3 regions of the Bradyrhizobium sp. HKCCYLRH3061 genome follow, and region 1 is predicted to be linked to each of the others. Evidence: predicted binding sites of a transcription regulator. Region 1 holds the regulator's gene; each other region holds the start of a gene.

Evidence for each region. The regulator LexA, encoded in region 1, represses DNA repair genes until DNA is damaged. The targets are predictions, from matches to a motif close to TGTTCNNNNTGTGTTCNG.
Region 2: a site for LexA is predicted at 2,865-2,882, ahead of dinB (DNA polymerase IV). Genes of this name have one in related genera too.
Region 3: a site for LexA is predicted at 2,272-2,289, ahead of ACQR2C_RS03015 (ribonuclease T2 family protein). Genes of this name have one in related genera too.

What each region holds. Positions count from the first base shown of each region.
Region 1 covers NZ_JBNPUE010000018.1:85,793-90,928, reverse strand. The annotation lists gene ACQR2C_RS25830 (ComEC/Rec2 family competence protein) at 1-1,779, shown strand, start outside; gene ACQR2C_RS25825 (hypothetical protein) at 1,734-1,991, opposite strand; gene ACQR2C_RS25820 (hypothetical protein) at 2,161-2,601, opposite strand; gene lexA (transcriptional repressor LexA) at 2,877-3,575, opposite strand; gene ACQR2C_RS25810 (molybdopterin molybdotransferase MoeA) at 3,781-4,992, opposite strand.
Region 2 covers NZ_JBNPUE010000007.1:110,998-116,133, forward strand. The annotation lists gene ACQR2C_RS14245 (hypothetical protein) at 1-775, shown strand, start outside; gene ACQR2C_RS14250 (NUDIX domain-containing protein) at 1,243-1,728, shown strand; gene dinB (DNA polymerase IV) at 1,734-2,810, opposite strand; gene ACQR2C_RS14260 (exonuclease domain-containing protein) at 2,965-5,124, shown strand.
Region 3 covers NZ_JBNPUE010000001.1:629,556-634,691, reverse strand. The annotation lists gene ACQR2C_RS03025 (cold-shock protein) at 63-278, opposite strand; gene ACQR2C_RS03020 (23S rRNA (adenine(2030)-N(6))-methyltransferase RlmJ) at 531-1,391, opposite strand; gene ACQR2C_RS03015 (ribonuclease T2 family protein) at 1,527-2,231, opposite strand; gene ACQR2C_RS03010 (hypothetical protein) at 2,364-2,822, opposite strand; gene ACQR2C_RS03005 (hypothetical protein) at 2,991-3,296, shown strand; gene ACQR2C_RS03000 (DUF3617 domain-containing protein) at 3,381-3,929, shown strand; gene ACQR2C_RS02995 (NAD(P)H-quinone oxidoreductase) at 3,975-4,967, opposite strand; gene ACQR2C_RS02990 (ABC transporter substrate-binding protein) at 4,986-5,136, opposite strand, start outside.

The DNA of each region.
Region 1 (5,136 bases):
AACGCGATCACGCTGGCGCGGGTGCGGCTCGCGGTGCGCAAGGGCACGGCGCCCGAGGTCGGCAGCTTCGTGCAGCTCAAGGCGCGGCTGCTGCCGCCGATGGCCCCGGTGCGGCCGGGCTCCTACGATTTCGCGCGCGACATGTTCTTCCAGGGCATCGGAGCCTCCGGCTTCGTGATGGGCGCGATCACGACGGCGCCGCCGCCCCAGGCCGCCGGCTTCGGCCTGGGCTATGCGGCGGCCATGCAGGGCCTGCGCGACGCGATCGACGCACGCATCCGCGCCCGCCTGTCGGGCGACGAGCGGGCGATTGCCACCGCGCTGCTGACAGGCCGGCGCGACGCCATCACGCCCGATGTCAACGACGCGATGTTCGTCTCCGGTCTCGGCCATGTGCTGTCGATCTCAGGCTATCACATGGCGGTCGTGGCCGGCGTCGTGTTCTTCGCCGTGCGCGCGCTGCTGGCGCTGATCCCAGGCCTTACCGTCAGCCACCCGATCAAGAAATGGGCGGCGGCCGCGGCGCTGGTCGCGGCGGCGTTCTATCTGTTGCTCTCAGGCGCGGAGGTCGCGACCCAGAGATCGTTCTTCATGACGGCCGTGGTGCTGATCGCGGTCATGGTCGACCGCCGCGCCGTCACTTTCCGCACGCTCGCGGTCGCGGCGATGATCGTGCTGATCGCAGCCCCCGAGGCGCTGGTGCATCCGAGCTTCCAGATGTCGTTCGCGGCAACGCTCGGCCTGGTCGCGCTGGTGCAGTTCGGCCTGCCCAGGCTGTTCGCGACGCCGGACAGCTCCACGACGCAGCGCGTCGCGCTGTGGGGCGGGCGCGAGCTTGCGATGCTGCTGCTGGCCTCGCTGATCGCCGGGCTCGCGACCACGCCCTATGCCGCCTTCCATTTCCATCGCGTGACGCCCTATGGCGTGCTCGCCAATCTCGCGGCGATGCCGGTGGTCTCGGCGCTGGTGATGCCGGCCGGCCTGATGGGCTTGCTGGCGGCGCCGTTCGGCCTGGATGGCGTCTGGTGGTCGCTGATGGGCCTCGGCATCGACTGGATGATCGCGGTGACGCGCTGGGTGGCGGCGCTGCCCGGCGCGGTCGGGCGCATCCCGGCCTTCGGCATCGGCTCGCTGATCCTGGCCAGCCTGGGCGTCATCGTGATCGGCCTGCTGCGCACACCCCTGCGCTGGTCGGGCGCCGTGGGGCTCGTGGTGGCCACCGCGTGGGCCGCCACGACGCCGCTGCCCGATGTGCTGATCGCCGGCGATGGGCGCGCGGTGGCGGCGCGCGGCCGTGACGGGCGCCTGCATGTGATGCGCACCGGCAAGGATGTGTTCGCCACCAAGGAGTGGCTCGCGGCCGACGCCGATGCCCGGCTGCCGACGGATCCGTCGCTCGCCGATGGGGTCTCCTGCGACGAGGCGGGCTGCGTGGTCGCGATGGCCGACGGCCGCTTCACCGCCCTGACCCTGCGCGCCGAGGCGCTCGCCGATGATTGCACCCACGCCGCGCTGATCGTCACCGCGCGCGCCGCGCCGTCATCCTGCGCGGCGGCCGTCATCGATCGCGAACGGCTGCGGCAGCAGGGCGCCTTGTTGCTGGTGCAGCAGGGCATAGGCTTCGCCGTGACGCCGGCGCGCGCCGGCGGCACTGACCGCCCATGGTGGCCGGCACCCGCCGAGGCCGGCGCGTTCGACACGACGCTGACGCCGCGTGCGCCGGCCGCGCCGCTTCAGGACGCGACGCCGCCGGAGACCGAGCAGAGCGAGCAGGATTGAGTGCCGGGCAGCTCGAACGTGCCGCGATGATACTCGGTGTCGTCTGGTCCATCGAACAGCGATGGACCTTCGACCAGCGTGAACGCGGCGCCCGGATAGCGTTGCCAGATGGCGACGTCATCAGCCGTGACCGTCAGCCATCCGAACGCAAGCATGTAGCGGCCGGGCTCGGTGATCCGTCCGGCCTTGTTCCAATCGATCTTGTTGACCACGGCGGCAAGCTCCCCCGGCAAACAATGCCGGCCGAGGGATGTCGTTCCTATCCGATGCGATGCCGGACGTTCGCCCGAGAGGACTTTGCGCTTGCAGAACCCAAGTTGACCAAGTCTCCCACCGTCGAAAGCGCGCTCACGACCGACAGAAATGCCGACGCGCAGGCCCTCAGGTGATGCTGATGCGGCGAATCGGTGTGGCATGCGACGTCGGCACGTCCTCGCCGATGTCCGGGCGACGCTCTGCCGGCTGCTTGCTGACCGGCAATTGCAGCACGGTGACGCGCTGGCCCTCGCAGAGCTGGGTCACCAGCACGTGGCGGCCGTCGGCGAACTCGATCGCGTCGTGATGGCGATCGGGAATGTGGGTCTCGATGCTGTTGAACTTTGCGACGCGCTCGCGGATCGTCCGGGTCCAGAGCCAGCGGCTGTCGTAGCGGACGTCCTCGGCGAAGGCCAACTCGGTGCCGGGCATCATGCAGACTGCGACGGTCGGCTCGCTCTCCAGGGCGAAGCCGCGGGTGGCGGTGCCACGGAAGGTCATCGAGATCAACGTCTCGCCGACCTTGGCGGGACGGGACGCAACCGCATGGAGGCTGTAGTCACACATCGGATCGCTCCTCGTTGAGAGATAGCCGACCCACGCTCCCCCCGGACAGGCGCAGGCCTCTATCAGAGTGGACATCGATGGTGATGTTAGCGCGCGCTTCGCGGCAATTCTGCGCTGATCTGCATCGCGTGTGCCCGCGGCCGATCACAAGCGTTTGAGCATGCCGCGCTGCACATCATGAGGTGCATTCGCGCGTGACGTATTTTGCTGGGCAGCCTCCAGCTCGGCGGCGAAAGCGCGTGCGCCCGCCGCCGATCGACCGATCCCATTCGCGATCAGTACTTGCGGTACAGCCCGACCAGCTTGCCTTGGATCTTCACCCGGTTCGGCGGCAGGATGCGCACCTCGTAGGCGGTGTTGGCCGGCTCGAGCGCGATCGATGCGCCGCGACGGCGGAAGCGCTTCAAGGTCGCTTCCTCATCGTCGATCAGCGCCACCACGATGTCGCCGGTGTCGGCGGTCTCGTTGCGCTGGATCAGCGCCATGTCACCGTCGAGGATGCCGGCATCGACCATCGAGTCGCCGCGCACCTCGAGCGCATAGTGATCGCCGTTGCCGAGCATGTCCGCAGGCACGCTGATGGTGTGGCTGCGCGTCTGCAGCGCCTCGATCGGGGTACCGGCGGCGATGCGGCCCATCACCGGCACCGCGACAGGGCGCTCGCCATCGTCCAGCGCGGGAGTGCTGGTGCGCACCTTGCCGAGATTGCCTTCGATCACCGACGGCGTGAAGCCGCGACGGTTGCCCGCGGCCTGCGACAGCTCGGGCAGCTTGATCACCTCGATCGCGCGGGCGCGATTCGGCAGCCGGCGGATGAAGCCGCGCTCCTCGAGCGCCGTGATCAGGCGATGAATGCCGGACTTTGAACGCAGATCGAGCGCATCCTTCATCTCGTCGAAGGACGGCGGCACGCCGGCTTCCTTGAGCCGCTCGTTGATGAACCGCAGAAGTTCGTACTGTTTGCGCGTCAGCATTTCGACCTGGTCCCCGGTTTGTTGTTGTCCGAGTCCAGGAGCTGCGCCTTGAGCACAAGCCGGCTGAGAGCGCCCTGGAGTCGGACCGTCATCGCGTCGCCCGCAACATACTAAAAACAAATCATGAACGGACACTATATGTTCGATGTGTGTTCCGCAATCCTAAAAATATGATGAACGGACCGGGCTTTACCGGGGAAGCGGCTCAGTTCGGCAGGCGCAGGATTTCGCACGGGCTGCCGGCAGGCGCCTTCGGCGCAAACGCCGGCCGGATCACCAGCGCCTGCGACAGCGCGAGATTGCCGAGCAGCGACGAATCCTGCTGCGTCACCGGTGTTGCGACCAGGGTGCCGTCGGCGCGCTCCTTGAGCTGCGCCCGCAGATAGTCCTCGCGCGAATCGTTCGCCCCCAACTCGCGGCCGAGCAGGGCGGTCTCGCGCAGCATCACGGCCTCGTCGCGGCCGAGCAGGTGCCGAATCAGCGGCACCATGAACAGGATGGCGCAGACATAGGACGACACCGGATTGCCGGGCAGTCCGATCACCCTGATGTCGCCGAGCCGTCCGTGCATCATCGGCTTGCCCGGCCGCATCGCGATCTTCCAGAACGCCATTTCGACGCCCTCGGCCTCCAGCGCCTGCTTGACCAGGTCGTGATCGCCGACCGAGGCGCCGCCGGTCGTGATCAGGACGTCGGCCTCGGCCGCGCGGGCGCGCCGGATTCCAGCGACCGTCGCCTCCATCGTATCCGCGGCGATGCCGAGATCGATCGGCGTCGCGCCCTCGCTGCGCACCAGCGCCCGCAGCGCGTAGCCGTTGGAATAGACGATCTGCCCCGGGCCGGGCGTCGAGCCCGGCATCACCAGCTCGTCGCCGGTGGCGAGCAGCGCCACCTTCGGCCGCCGCCGCACCGGCAGCGCCGGATGATTCATGCTGGCCGCCAGGGATAGGTCGCGGTCGCTGAGTCGGCGCCCGGCCTTCAGCAGCACCATGCCCTGGTGGAAGTCGACGCCGGCCGGCCGGATGTGCCGGCCTGTGATCGCGGCCTCGGTGATCACGACATGGCCGTCCTCGGCGATCGTGTCCTCCTGGATCACCACCGCGTCGGCGCCTGCGGGGACAACGCCGCCGGTGAAGATCCGCGCCGCCTCGCCGGGCCCGACCACGCGATCGAACGGCCGTCCCGCCGCGACCTCGCCGATCACCTTCAGCCGCGCCTTGGCCTTGGCTGCGTCGGCCGCGCGCACCGCATAGCCATCCATCGCCGACATCGCCTCGGGCGGCTGCGTCCGCAGCGCCGCGAGGTCGCGGGCCAGGATGCGGTGATAGGCCTCGTCCAGCCCGACCATTTCCTCAGCCAGCGGCTCGGTGCCGGCGAGCACCGCGGACAACGCATCGGAGACCGGCATCAGGGCCATGGGATTACCTTCGGACGAAGACGGGCAGATCGACTGAATCGCCTTCTAACCGAACGCGCACGGGGTGGCCAAGAGCCTAAGCCGCTCCCGGCTTTCCGATCGTCTGAAGGTGCGTCGCGTGGCCCGCCGCCTCACGATCGCGCG
Region 2 (5,136 bases), on a different contig from region 1:
AAGACCTCCTTTCGACGAAACATCACCGCTAAAGCTGAAGATCACGGAATCGACGAAGAAGGATCTCGAAGGCAAATTCGGCGCGAAGTTGAGTGCTGGGCTTTCAAATTGGCTGTCCGCCATCGCGTCTGGATCCGCCGAAGTCACAGGAGAGGGGAAAGGCGCAAAATCAGACACGAAAGGCTCTGAGAGCGAGATCATCCTTCAGCCAATACAGAATCCGCACCGCCAACTTGAACAGTTGACGATCTTTTATCTCATTGAACGTCGCGAGCAGTTGCTGTTCGGCGAATCCAAAGATGTTCTCTCCTGGCAAAAAGAAGGAGCGAGCCTCATGGTACCTAGGCCGCTTGTATTCATCGATCTTCCCAAGAACGCCAAATTCATTCCAATGGCCGCGGAATTCATAAATGGGAAAGTCGTGCCCCTCTTTCAGAGACTGGAAGCCGATTCCGGCGAACGGCCTCCGCCGTACAAGCGTGAGGCCAAGGCGGAATATTGGAAGTGGTTTGAAGCGAATTTCAATGCTGAGCGGTCTCTGGCCGTCCTCGAAGCTGCAGCCACTGAAAATGGCAGGATCGAATGGGTGGACTTTCGCGTCCCCTTAAATGACGTCGTCGAGACGATGCACCTGCACATCGATGTCGCCGGCAAATACAACACCGGCACGTTCGCTTACCGACTTATCAGAAGGGGTGTCGGCCACGGCATGCGAGTCGTAGGGTCCTTACGCGACGGTCCTGATGTGAATGTTCTCGCGCTCTACGAAAAATGACATCCGGTTGCAGTGGAACGTATTCCGTCACTGAATCCGAAGAGTTCGACCCACCTTTTCTGGAATTCCCTTCGTTGCAACGTCCAAACCTGGGCTCAAATCGAACCGTTCGGTATCCGACGAAGCTCCGCCCCCAATACGCCGTTCTTCGAACCCGCTATTCGATTGCACCAAATGGAGCACGACTTGCCCTGACCCTGGATCGCCACTGCCGTCAAGTAAAGGGCTGGAAAAGTGTGCAAATTTGCTGGAGCAAATCGGACAATTGGCATGCTGGCTCCGCAGCGGAGGAGCAAAGACGTTGGAGCAAGACGAGCTCGGCCCGAAAACACCAATATTCGCGGCACTCGTGCACGATCAATCCGCAACTCGACATTCGGTCGACAACGGACGGATCGGAGATCAACATACTTGCTCGACGTGGCGGCATAAATCCTCCATGCATCGCAGCCCGACAAGGAATTGGTGTGAGTTCCCCCAAGCGAACTTCCGCAAGACCGTCGAGTGCAGGCATACTGGCCTATCGCCGAGTAAGACACGGGCTCGAAGTGCTGCTCGTCCATCCCCGCGGGCCCTATTGGCGCAACAAGGACGACGGCGCGTGGTCGATTCCGAAAGGCGAGATCGGCATATCGGAGGATCCCGAGCAGACTGCCCGTCGCGAGTTTGCCGAAGAGCTCGGACCGGCAGCATCGATTGGTCACTTGCAAGCCCTGGGAGAGATCCGCCAACGCGGCGGCAAGCGTGTGAGCGCCTTCTGCGGAGAAACTGATTTCGACACGTCGTCGCTGTCCAGCAATATCTTCGAGATCGAGTGGCCGCCTAAGAGTGGCCGTCTCCGACCCCTTCCGGAAGTCGATCGCGCTGAGTGGTTCGAACTGGAAGCCGCCCGAACGAAGATCCTAGCAGGACAGATCGAGCTCATCGATCGACTTGAAAAGAAAGTGACGTGACGCGATTACATCGGCAGCGCCAGCTGCGCTTCATCGTCGCCGACATGCTGCAGCGCCGACAGCGAGACGCCGAGGAGCCGGACCGGCTTGGGGACCGGCATCTCGTTCTGCAGCAGAGCGACCGATAGGCGTTCGAGGTCGCAGCGGCTCGAAACCGCGACGGGGGCGGATCTGCTCCGCGTAATGATCTCGAAGTCGTTGAACTTCACCTTCAGCGTCACCGTGCGACCCCGGTTACCGGCGCCTTCGCAGTATCGCCAGACCTTGTCGATGAGCGGCTCGAGTTCGACGACCATGGCGTCGAAGTCGGTGAGGTCGGTGGCGAACGTGTTTTCGGCGCCGACGGATTTGCGGGTCCGGTCGGCGCGGACCTCGCGGTTATCAACGCCCCGCGAGATCCAGTAGTAGTAGCTTCCGGCCTTCCCGAAGCTTGCCTGCATGAATTCGAGCGACTGGTTGCGCATGTCGAGGCCGGTGTAGAGGCCGAGCGCATTCATCTTGGCGCTGGTTGCCGGCCCGATACCGTAAAACTTGCCGACCGGAAGCGTCTCGACAAAAGCCGGCCCCATCTCCGGCGTGATGACGTACTGGCCGTTCGGCTTGCGGTGATCGGAGGCGAGCTTGGCTAGAAACTTGTTGTAGGAGACGCCGGCCGATGCGTTGAGACCGGTCACTTCCTTGATCTTCGAACGGATCGCCAACGCGACGTCCCGTGCCAGCGAAATCCCCTGCAGGTTTTCGGTCACGTCGAGATAGGCTTCGTCGAGCGACAGCGGCTCGATGATCGCCGTGTGCTCCGCGAAGATCTCGCGGATCTGCTGGGAGACCGCCTTGTAGACCTCGAAGCGCGGCTTCACGAAGATCAGGTCCGGGCATTGCCGCTTGGCCGTCACTGACGGCATCGCCGATCGGACACCGAACTTCCTGGCTTCATAGCTGGCGGCCGCGACGACACCACGCTCGCGGGAACTGCCGACGGCGACCGGCCTGCCGCGGAGCTCCGGATTATCCCGCTGCTCGACGGACGCGTAGAAGGCGTCCATGTCGACGTGGATGATCTTCCGCTGGCGGTCTTCGTCCATCGCGCTCTGGTGATTTTTGCGGCCGGCCCGGCGCCTTGACAAATCGGACCGTCCTAGAACAAAGATAGAACGTTTTCCGCGCGGCGGCAAGCCACCAAGCGGGGCATTCCCTCATGTCCTTGTGCGATCCAGAAAGGCCCGAAGGGCGCTGCGAATGAAACGGCCGGATCTACCTGTCTATTACTACCACGATCATTTCCTCGAAATGCTGTCGTTCGTCAGGACCACCTACGGCCCGATCCTGACGGACGAGCACGACGCCTTCGTCTTGCGGTTTCAAACCCTTTCCAAGGACGCGCAATGCCTGCTGATTCGGATGGTCAATCGGCGTGGCGCGATCTTCAACAGGACGTTCTTCCGGTATGCCGAGATTTCCGACGTGGAGCGCGCGGCCGACGACCTCTTGGCATGCGGCCAAGCCAGAACCCTCAAGGCGGAGGACTACGCCGCCTTCGTCGCATGCCTGCCCAAGAACATCCTGGTCGCGGGCGCCAAGGCGGCGGGGCAGACGGACATCCGCGTCTCCTGGCCGAAAGCGAAGCTGGCCGACTACTTCCTGACCCACGTTCCGTTCGAGGTCGCCGCCGAGCATTGTGGGGCGGCGAAGTTCATCGCGCTGGATGACGTCCGTCCGCTCGAATTCCTGCTCTACCTGTACTTCGGCAAGACGGAGGAGGATCTGAAGAACTTCGCCCTGCGAGATCTGGGCATCATGCGGACCAACAAGGCAACTTCGTTCAGGGCCCGCTTCACGGACGGGGAAGAGGCGAGGGCATGCTTCCACTACAGCCGGCTGCTTGATCGGATCGAGGTCAAGTCGATCGGCATCTACCAAGGCGCAGTCGGCGACATCTTCGGAGGTCCGAGTTGCCCGAGCGACTACGCCGCCGATCTGCGGAGCCGCGCCGCCTGTCACGTCGGTCAGTTCTTCGAGAAGCTCGGAGAGAAGGATCTCGCCAGGCAACTCTATCGCGCCGGTTCGTCGCCGGAATGCAATGAGCGATTGGTCCGTCTGCTCTACGGGGCAGGGGACAAGACCGATGCCGAGGATCTGCTGCGGCGGATGATCGACGATCCGGGCAGCGACGGCGAGTTGGTTTTCGCAACGGATTTCTACGCGCGGAAATTCGGCGGTCGACGGACCGGATCATGCACCGAACTTCTGCGCGCCGGCGTCACGCTGACTGTCGACGACACCTATCGCGGCAATCCGGAGGCGGGCGTCGCCGGCGTGATGCGTCGAAGGGGATATCGCGTCTTCTTCGCGGAGAACACGCTCTGGCATTCGTTGTTTGGGTTGCTGTTCTGGGACGAACTATTCGAGTCCGATCTTCTTCACAGCAGTTTCGATTGGGTGCCGCACTGCCTCAATGACCGCAGCTTCGCGCATCGGTTTGCTGCCCAGATCGACTCCAAGCTGGAGGCCGTTCGATCAGGAAGCGCGTTCAATCTGCTGCTGCGCCCGATCGCCGCGAACTGGGGCCGTCCGAACGGCATCTTCGCCTGGGACCATGTCGATGTCGACGCGTTGCGGCTGCTGCTGTCGGGAACCAGCGGTCAAGGGATCGCAACCATCATGGGCTTGTTGTGCCAGAACTTCCGCGACACGCGCGACGGGTTCCCGGATCTCATGCTGGAGAAAGACGGCGCCGTCTCCTTCATGGAGATAAAGGCCGAGGGCGACGTGATCCGCCGCAACCAGCTCACTCGGTTGCGGCAGCTCGGGAGCGCCGGCATCCGCGCGGAGATCGGCCGGGTCGATTATAGGTTCGATCCTGAGCAGGACTACGTCGTGGTCGACGTCGAGACGACGGGCAGTTGGGCGTCCGGCGATCGGATAACCGAAATCGGCGCGGTGAAGATCCGCAACCATCAGGTCGTCGACGAGTGGCATTCCCTGGTGAATCCGCAGCGAGCCATCCCGACCAAGATAACCCAGATCACGGGCATCACGAACGAGATGGTCCGCGGCGCGCCGATATTCGCCGAGGTCGCGGACAGCTTCATGCGTTTCATGGACGACGGGATATTTGTCGCTCACAACGTCAACTTCGATTATGGCTTCATCAGCCATGAATTCGAACGGCTTGATCGTCGCTTCCGGTTTCCGAAGCTATGCACCGTCGCCGGAATGCGTCGGCGCTACCCCGGACACAAATCGTACGGTCTCGGGAAGCTGTGCGACCTTTACGGGATCGAACTCGAGACGCACCACCGTGCACTGTGCGATGCGAGGGCGACAGGCCACCTGCTGAACCTCATGAACCTCAAGCGGGAAGGTTGCGCGCCCGATCGCGCCGAGAAAGCGGCCTGACCGGCGTCTTGG
Region 3 (5,136 bases), on a different contig from region 1:
GCGTCGAGGCGCGTCCGGTTGCAATCACGCCGGCGCGTGAACGACCGCCAGGCGGGCTCGTCCTAAGACGATAGCACCAGGTTCACCGCTTTCGGGCCCTTGCCCTTCTTGTCCGGCTCGACCTCGAAGCTGATCCGCTGTCCTTCGGTCAGGTCCTTCAGGCCCGCGCGCTCCACCGCCGTGATGTGCACGAACACGTCGCGTCCACCGTCGTCCGGCTTGATGAAGCCGTAGCCGCGTTCACCGTTGAAGAACTTGACCGTCCCAGTCATGGCCATCGGGAAACTCCTCCCCCGCAATGCTTCCTCCACTGCGCGCCCTGCGCAGCGTCCGACCGGACATCACTTTGATCGGAAAGCGTTGGCCACCTTAACGCCCAGCGCTCGCCGCGCCGGATCGCCGGATCTTGTTAGGCCTTGATCACCCCGCCGCAACCATTCGCGGAAGCGGAACGTAAAGCCAGTCTTACAATCGGACACAATAATACGGTTCCGCGCCGATTGACTACGGCTTTTCGACCAGTAGCCGTTTCAAGCTTTGGGGAATTCGATTCGGAAGCGCGCCGCGCCGCCCTGGCCGAGCGGCTTCTGCAGTTCCTGCAGGATGAGCTTCAGCTCGTCATGCAATGTCCAGGGCGGGTTGACGATCAGCAGTCCGGTCGAGGTCAGCGCCTCGCCTTCGATCTGCGGTGCAACACTGAACTCGACCCGCAGCACCTTGCCGGGTGGCTTGGCCGCGGCCGCGAGCGCCGCGATGCGATCGCTCAGCTCTTCGGTGGCGCGCCGGCTCTTGGCGGGGTACCACAGCACGTAGATACCAGTGGTCCATTTCGCGAAGGCCGCGGCAAAGCGGTCGGCGAGCCGCTCGAACTCATCCTTCGCCTCGAACGCCGGATCGATCAGCACCACGCCCCGGCGCTCGTTCGGCGGCACGAAGGCGGGCAGGGCGACCCAGCCGTCGAGATCGACGACGCGGGCCTGGGTGTCGCGGCGCAACTGATCGATCAGCTGCTTGCGGGGGATCGGCGCCAGCTCGCACAGGGTCATGCGGTCCTGCGGCCGCAGCAGCGCGCGCGCGATCAGCGGCGAGCCGGGATAGGCGACGAGCTCGGCCGTCGGATTGAACGATCGGACGATATCCAGATAGGGCTGGACCAGCGCATAGACCTGATCCGACAGCCGCGCCTGCAGCAGGCGGGCAATGCCGGTGAGGAACTCGCCGCTGCGGGTGGCCTCGTCGCCGGTGAGATCGTACAGGCCAGCGCCGGCATGGGTGTCGATCACCCGGAACGCAGCGGGCTTCTCCTGGAGGTAGACCAGGATGCGCGTCAGCACGATGTGCTTGATGACGTCGGCGAAGCCGCCGGCGTGAAAGGCGTGTCGGTAGTTCATGCCGTCCGGGTTACGCCGTTCCGTGTCAAAAGGGTACCCCGTCGATGCGCCGCATGCCCTTTCGGAGAGCCGCGGATCAGCGCCGCCGCAACAGGGCCGCAGGCCGACGCGCTGCGGTCGCCCGATTCGCCGTCGCTAGCCGCCGCGGACCGGCGGCATGTTGACCTCGTCGCGCCGGCAGGCCTGCCGGTCGATCTCGTCGCAATTGCGAAACTCGAGGTCCTTCGACAGGCAGATCCGGACCTCGCTCAGCCGGGTGCGATTGCAGGTGACGGCAATGCCCGATGTCGTGAGCTTGGGGTTGGCCTTGATGAAGGCTTCCTCAACCGCCGCCGGCGTCACTGTCTTGGCTTCCGCGAGATCGAGAAATTCCGGCGGGATCTTGATGGCGGCCCGCGCCTTGCGGATGGCTTCGAAGTAGGCCTTCGCCGACACGCCGGCGCAGGTGCCGTGCTTGTCCCACTCGTTGTAGATCAGGCCCGGCGCCGGCATCAGGTCGAGCATCGAGGTCATGATGTTGCGCGGCAGGCGCGGCGCCGGCTGCTCGCAATATTCGGGGTAGCCGTTCTCGTATTGCGGCCACAGCCCGTGCACGACGAACGAGTAGGGCCGGCCGGTGCACTGTTGGGACCGGCTGCCGCGGCCGCCGCGCTCCTCCGCCTCGGCACAGTACGAGGGCGACCACGACAGCGAGAGAACGTAGAAGTCGAACGCGCCCGGCGCATTCTGGCGCCGGTCCTGCGCCGCGGCGGAGCCAGCCGCGAGCACACCGAGCAAGAGGGCAAAGCAGGCGATCGTTCTGGACAACAGGACGGCAGGTCGGCGCAGGCAATCGAACATGGCATACTCCCCGGACAATGCCAGGAGCCTACCAGCGCGCGGGAACATTTCAAGAACAAAAATGGCTGCCCCGAGGCAGCCATTGGTCAGCCGGCCGCTCGCGCGAGCGGGCGATGCGCCGGGAAAGGCGAATCAGGGCTTGGCGGCGCGGCAGGCCGGATTGAAGGCCCAGTTGCGATCGAGGCCGACGACGCAGAACTCGACGCCCTGGTCATAGCCGGCGAAGCCGCCATCCTCGATGATCGAGAAGTTGACGGTGCGCGCTTTGCCGTCGCTGATCATCACGCTGCCGGTGCAGAAGCGGCGCGGGATGTTGTCGGACTGCCAGGGCCGGAAGGCGATCTCGTGGACATTGGCGACGCCGGTGATCGTCAGCGAGGAATTCCAGAAGGTGCTCTCCTTGTCCTGGAATCGCGAGACGATGGTCGGAATGGCCGCCTCGCAAGGCGCGACCCGGCCGTCATATTTCGGGCCGGACAGCCAGAAGTTCATCTCGAGCGGGTTGGCCGCCTGGGCCGGCGCGGTCGCGACCGCGAGCAGCGCGCCGCATGCGGCACCGAACGTCTTGAAAGCTGAGCTGAAGTCGCGCATGGGCCGTCCGCAAGGCTGATCCGGGAGCGTGGACCGTGCCGCGGTGGCCACAGGAGGTCAAGTGCAACGCGGCAACACTCCACGATTAGTCCTGTTAACCCGGGGCCGGTGTTCTTTTCTTGACCGCACGGGACCTTTAGAATGGCAGGCCAGATCGAGGAGAATGCAATGCGGACGCTGATGGCCGGATTCGTGAAGACTGCAGGCCTCGTGGCCGCTGGGATGGTTCTGGTTGCCGCGTCCGCCCAGGCCGACGTGGTGCCGCCCTTCAAGGGCAATGACACCGGCGGCATCATCGCCTATCAGCTGGCCCAGACCACGGATGCGCGCCAGCTCGCGGTCGACCACTGCGCCTCCTACGGCAAGGTCGCGAAGTTCGGCGCCGTCGATGCGCGCTACGGCGGCTACGTCTCGTTCTCCTGCCGCTGGGTACCGTACGGCTCGGCGCAGCGGCCGCTGCGGACGCTCTACTGACCTTCCATCAACTGCCGTTCTCCTAATTGCCATCTTTTGGCGGCATTCGCTCTGGCATCGATCAACGAGCCGGAACGGGGGCACATGACCTGCACACGCATCGCAATCGGGCTGTTGGCCTGCTGCCTCCTGGGCGTGACCGCGAGCCATGAGGCTCGGGCCGTCGACCTGCCGGTGCGCAAGGCCGGCCTGTGGGAGCTGAAGATGATCAGATCCGGCGGTCAGCTGCCGGAGGCGACGATTCAGCACTGCACCGACGCGGCCACCGACAAGGAGATGAACAACTTCGCCTCTCCGATGGCGCAGCAGGTCTGCTCCAAGCAGGATATCCAGAAAACCGCGACCGGCTACGTCTCCGATTCGGTCTGCAATTTCGGCGGCATCAATACGACGTCGCATGCCGACATCACGGGCGATTTCAACTCGGCCTATACGGTGAAGACGATGTCGCGAGTCACGGGCGGTGCCGCCGGCACCGGGGTGAAGGACACCGCGATGACGATCGAGGCCAGATGGCTCGGCGCCTGCAAGCCCGACCAGAAGCCCGGGGACATCGTGATGCCCGGCGGCATGAAGATGAACGTCAAGGACATGGCCAAGCTGAAGGCCCTGATCCCGGGCGTGAAGCAGTAGGCGGGCGCTCGTTGCGCGTGATGGGCGCAGCGAGTGGATCGTCGCTCATTCGCGGACGCAAAGCACGATCTTCCCGATATGCCGGCCCGTCTCCATGCGGGCATGCGCATCGGCCGCCTCGGACAGGCGATAGGTGCTGTCGATGTGCGGCCGAATGGCCGTTCCGAGAAGAGGCCAGATCCGCTGCCGCAGTTCGGTCGCGATGCGCCGCTTGAGATCGAGCGACGTCGACCGCAGGAACGCGCCGGTGATGCTGGCCCGGCGCGCCATCAGGCTGCGCAGCGGCACCGCCAGCTCCTTGCCCTGTCCAGCCGAGAGCTGGGCGATCCGTCCACCCATGGCGAGCGCCGCAAGGTCCTGCGCGATGTGGGCGCCGGCGGAGGTGTCGAGGATGCAGTCGACCCCGCGCGTCCCCGTCGCCGCGCGGATCTGCTCGGCGAGATCGGGATCGGCATAGTCGAACACGGCGCTGCAGCCGAGCCCGAGTGCCAGGGCGCGCTTCTCCGCGGTGCCGGCGGTGGCAATGACGGGATGCCCCAGCGCGCGCAGCAGCTGGATCGCGATCGTGCCGACGCCGCTGCTGCCGCCGTGAATCAGGGCGGTCTCGCCGGGCGCCATGCGCATCAGCTCGAAGAAGTTGAACCAGGTCGTGAACAGCGCCTCGGGTAGGGCGGCGCCTTGGATCCAGTCAAGGCTGCTCGGCAGGTCCAGCGCAAGATGCTGATCGGTGGCGACGTATTGCGCGTATGAGCCGCCGTCGGTCAGCGCCATCACCGCTTGACCCAGCCGTTCCGGGGAAACGTCGGCGCCGCAGGCCACGATGCGCCCCGAGGCTTCCAATCCCGGTATGGGATTGGGCTCCCGCGACGGCCCGGCAGCGCGCTGGTTGCAGTCGTGACGGTTGATGCCGGCGGCGGCGACCTCGATCAGGACGTCGTCGGGGCCGAGCCGCGGGACCGGCCAGTCCTGTCGCTCTGACAGGACCTCCGGGCCGCCCGCGGCGGTGATGATGACGGCGCGCTGATCGTCCGGAATCATGTGTGGTCGCTCATGTGCTCACTTGCCGACCAGGCCGCACTTGCTGCGGTCGAGCGGACGAAACGCCTGATCGGGGGCGATCTTCGTCACCAGCTTGACGAAGTCCCAGGGGCCCTTCGATTCGGCGGGAGTCTTGACCTGGACGAGGTACAGGTCGTGCACCATGCGC